One region of the Alteromonas sp. RW2A1 genome, then DNA from elsewhere that is predicted to be linked to it. Evidence: predicted binding sites of a transcription regulator. Region 1 holds the regulator's gene; the other holds the start of a gene.
The links. The regulator MetJ, encoded in region 1, represses methionine synthesis genes. The targets are predictions, from matches to a motif close to TAGACGTCTAGACGTCTA.

Region 1 (2,484 bases):
ACTGTCGCCAATATTGCAGATACATTCGGCGGTATAAACTTAGAAGATATAAAAGCCCCTGAATGCTTTGAAATAGAGCAAGAGCTTATTAAGCGATGCAAAATTCCCGTGTTTCATGACGACCAACACGGCACAGCAATAGTGACGGCTGCGGGTATGCTAAACGCATTAGAGATTCAGGGAAAAAATATCGAAAATGCAAAAATTGTGTGCCTTGGCGCTGGCGCCGCAGCAGTAGCATGTATGGAACTATTGATAAAGTGCGGTGCTCAGCGTGAGCGTATTTACATGCTTGATAGAAAGGGGGTAATTCATACCCGCCGCGATGACTTAACCGAACACAAATCATTGTTTGCCAACAATACAGACAAACGTACCTTAGAAGATGTAATGCGCGGAGCAGATATTTTTGTAGGCGTGTCTGGCCCTGATCTTTTACCTCCGGAAACTCTAGCGCTAATGGCTGATAACCCTATTGTGTTCGCTTGCTCGAACCCGGATCCAGAAATCAGACCCGATCTTGCTCATGAAGTACGTGATGATTTAATCATGGCAACTGGCCGTTCCGATTACCCAAATCAAGTTAACAACGTACTGTGCTTTCCGTTTATTTTTCGCGGAGCATTAGATGTGAGAGCAAGCGCAATAAACGACGAAATGAAAGTGGCTGCTGTAGAAGCAATTCGCGCCATTACAAAAGAAGAAGTTCCGCCTGAAGTACTAGCAGCAAGCAACAGCAAAAACCTTAGCTTTGGCAAAGATTATATCATTCCTAAGCCTATGGACCCTCGACTTTGCGATCGCATAGCCAGTGCAGTAGCAAAAGCAGCTATTGAATCTGGTGTTGCGGGAATTTCGAAACCATCAGAAGAATAACCGAGAGTAAATTTATTAAATACTCTCGATGATAACGCCGCCCCGTTGTAAAGTTATACCGTTTGATGTGTCACTGGGTATTACTTTACAGGTATTACTTTAAAACAGGGCGACGTTTTTTATTACGTGTGAAAAGTGTTGAAAATTACTCTTCGGTGGGCTCATTTTCAAAGCTAGGATCAATGCCCATTTCTTCCATAATTCTTCTAGCTTCGGCAGGTACTCTATTAGCGTTATCTTTTCGAAGGTCATCATCGTTGGGGAGCGGTTGACCTGTAAACGCGTGTAAAAACGCTTCGCAGAGTAATTCTGAGTTAGTGGCGTGCCGCAAATTATTAATTTGACGACGGGTACGTTCATCCGTTAACGCTTTCAACACATTAATGGGTATAGAAACAGTGACTTTTTTTACCTGTTCGCTTTTTTTACCGTGCTCTGCGTAGGGGTGTATATACTTACCATTCCATTCTGCCATTGTACTAACTCGGTTTTATTTTAGTTGTGTTATAACGTGAAATTCTAAACAAGTTCACGAAAAGGTCAATTGAGCAGTGTAAACCTCTTGACGTCTAGACATATATTCTTTAATTTAGCCGTCTAAACGTCTATAAAAAGCTTATCAGAGAGAATTATACATGGTTTCTTACGCACAAGGCATTGATGCACTCAACCAGTCCTTATCGGAGCTGCGTGACATTGACGTCTCTTTTGAGTTTTTTCCTCCTAAAACGGAAGCCATGGAGCAAACATTATGGAAATCGGTAGAGCGGTTAGCGCCTCTCAAACCGAGTTACATGTCGGTTACCTATGGTGCAAACAGCGGCGAGCGCGATAGAACCCACGATGTAGTAAAGCGAATTCAACAACAAACCGGGGTTTCTGCGGTTCCTCATTTAACTTGCGTTGATGCAAGCAGAGAAGAGCTTAAACAAATTGCGCAAGACTACTGGGATTCAGGTATTCGTCGCATTGTAGCGTTACGTGGGGACCTTCCTGCAGGTGTTGACACAACAGAGATGTATGCCTCTGACCTAGTGGCATTATTAAAAGATGTAGCCGACTTCGATATTTCTGTTGCTGCCTATCCCGAAAAACACCCAGAAGCTCCAAATGCGCAATTTGACCTTCTCAATTTGAAGCGTAAAGCAGAAGCAGGAGCTACAGAGGCTATTTCTCAGTTCTTCTTCGACACCAGTGTATTTTTGCGTTTTAGAGATCGCGCTGCCGCAGCAGGTGTTGATTTGGATTTAGTACCGGGCATTTTACCTGTGACAAATTATCAAACCCTGGTTAAATTTGCAGGCTTTACGAATGTTCACGTGCCTGGATGGCTTCACAAAATGTTCGACGGGCTAGACGCCGACGACCAGGCCACCCGCAACCTCATTGGAGCCAATATCGCTATGGATCAAGTTAAGGTATTAGCCAAAGAAGGCGTAAAGCATTTCCATTTTTATACCCTTAACCGAAGCGAACTGAGCTACGCTATTTGTCACATGTTAGGTGTGCGAGGCGACAATAAATAACCTTTGCTCATAACTGCGCTGGCAGTTACCATTTACTTCAGCAATAAAAATGAAGCGGTGACGTTAATGTCAGGAGAGCACG
Region 2 (2,484 bases), 610 kb from region 1:
TATTTCTGCAGTATGCTAAAAGTACACCCCTGGTAAAAAATAAGTACCGGATAGACGAGCCCGAATTAGCTTGCCAAAACGTTATTCCAACCCACGCGTTAGATATTATATTAATGCCTTTAGTGGGTTTTGATAACAAAGGCAACCGGCTAGGTATGGGAGGGGGCTATTATGATCGAACGCTAGCCTTTACCCGCTCCAGCGATCAAAAACCACTGCTTGTTGGCATTGCGCACGATGAGCAAGAGGTAGACACCCTGCCTTTCGCCTCTTGGGATATCCCGGTTGACGCTATAGTTACGCCTAGCAGAATACTGACTTTTTCTTCTCTTATAGCCTAGGGCGTGTTTTAGGTTTTCTCATAGCATGAGAAGATTAAATTTACATGCCTCTGCTTCTTATCTTTGCTCATAAACCGACGCTTGTCTTTTTAGAGACTGTATTAGTGGGTAATAAACGATATATCGGTTACACTTTACTCAACCGAAAAGGAGACTAATTATGGATCAAAACGCAAAAAAACAGGCAGTAGCAAAAGCCGCCATTGAGTATGTTGAGCGAGACAGTATTGTTGGTGTAGGAACTGGCTCAACCGTTAACTTCTTTATTGAAGAACTAGGTAAAATCAAAAATGATATAGAGGGAGCTGTATCAAGCTCAGAGGCCTCTACCGCCAAGCTTGAGGCATTGGGTATTGAAGTTTTTGAACTCAACGATGTAAGTAATTTATCCGTTTACATAGACGGTGCGGATGAAGTTACTGAACACAAGCACATGATTAAAGGCGGCGGTGCAGCTCTTACTCGCGAGAAAATTGTCGCAGGCGTAGCGAAAACCTTCGTATGTATTGTGGACGACAGTAAGCGCGTTCCTGTTTTAGGAAACTTTCCTCTGCCAGTTGAAGTGATTCCTATGGCTCGCTCGTTTGTAGCAAGGGAGCTAGTAAAACTTGGTGGAGATCCTGAGTACCGTCAAGGTGTTGTTACCGACAACGGCAACGTTATTTTAGATGTTCACAACCTAGAAATTCTAAACCCAAGAGAATTAGAGCAAAAAATCAATAATATTCCTGGTGTTGTAACTAACGGTATTTTTGCTCTGCGTGGTGCGGATATCGTGTTGTCAGCAACAGAAGATGGCGTCAAAACCTTTAAGTAAAATACTACTTTTAACTGAACGCATTTTCTGTTAACTTCCATTTAGACGTCTAGATGGCTTTTAAATATAGCAATAGCCGCTTTAAGCGGCTTTTCGAAAGTAAAAGCAGCAGCAAGTTACAGCGGTAATCGACTTAAACAAACATATAGCGACTCAACAGGCCGCTAATATGTTTTAACCAGTCACTTTACTGATCTATGGGTCTTTATTGTATTTTCGAACCGAAACACAACAGCGAGAGATAGCGAGTTCATGAGTAAAGTTTCACTTGAGAAGGACAAAATCCGGATTTTATTGTTAGAGGGTGTTCACCAGAGCGCGCTAGAAACGTTAAAAAGCAACGGTTATACAAACATTGAGTATCTGAAGACATCGCTTCCTGAAGATGAACTGATTGAAAAAATAAAAGATGCTCACTTCGTTGGACTTCGTTCTCGTACTCAAATTACTGAGAAAGTGGTAGATGCCGCCAAAAAGCTCGTGGCTATAGGCTGTTTTTGTATTGGAACCAATCAAGTCGATTTGAGCGCTACTCAACGCCGCGGAATTCCCGTTTTTAACGCTCCTTTTTCAAATACTCGCTCAGTAGCAGAGCTAGTACTTGGCCAAATTATTCTGTTACTTCGTCAAGTGCCTAGCAAGAATGCAAAAGCACACCGCGGTGAATGGGAAAAAACAGCGGCAGGCTCTTACGAAGCGAGAGGCAAAACCTTAGGTATTATTGGTTATGGCCATATTGGTACACAGCTAAGTATACTTGCTGAGCATTTGGGTATGCGCGTTCAATTTTTTGATATTGAAGATAAGCTTGTATTGGGTAACTCGGCGCAAGTGAAGTCGCTAGAAAAGCTTTTGAACACCGCTGACGTCGTTACCCTTCATGTACCAGAGACTCCGCAAACTCAGAATATGATAGGCGAAAAGGAACTCTCTCAAATGAAGCCAGGCAGTATTCTTATCAACGCCTCACGAGGCACGGTAGTAGACATTGATGCCCTTGCCGGCGCGCTTAAAAGCGGTCATCTAAATGGGGCTGCTATCGACGTATTTCCCGTTGAGCCAAAATCCAATACCGAAGAGTTTCAGTCTCCTTTGCGAGAGTTTGATAACGTTATTCTTACCCCACACGTTGGGGGAAGTACGCAAGAAGCTCAAGAAAACATTGGTATTGAAGTGGCTGGAAAGTTAGCAAAATACAGCGATAACGGCTCTACGCTATCTGCGGTTAACTTCCCAGAGGTGTCGCTGCCAGAGCATACAGAACGTTCTCGCTTGCTTCATATTCATAAAAATCAGCCAGGTGTACTTACTCAAATTAACCGGGCG

Region 2: a site for MetJ is predicted at 1,201-1,218, ahead of serA (phosphoglycerate dehydrogenase). Genes of this name have one in related genera too.

What each region holds. Positions count from the first base shown of each region.
Region 1 is NZ_CP018031.1:3,745,157-3,747,640, forward strand. It holds gene BM528_RS16510 (malic enzyme-like NAD(P)-binding protein) at 1-876, shown strand, start outside; gene metJ (met regulon transcriptional regulator MetJ) at 1,022-1,351, opposite strand; gene metF (methylenetetrahydrofolate reductase) at 1,512-2,402, shown strand.
Region 2 is NZ_CP018031.1:3,140,118-3,142,601, forward strand. It holds gene BM528_RS13970 (5-formyltetrahydrofolate cyclo-ligase) at 1-341, shown strand, start outside; gene rpiA (ribose-5-phosphate isomerase RpiA) at 502-1,158, shown strand; gene serA (phosphoglycerate dehydrogenase) at 1,411-2,484, shown strand, end outside.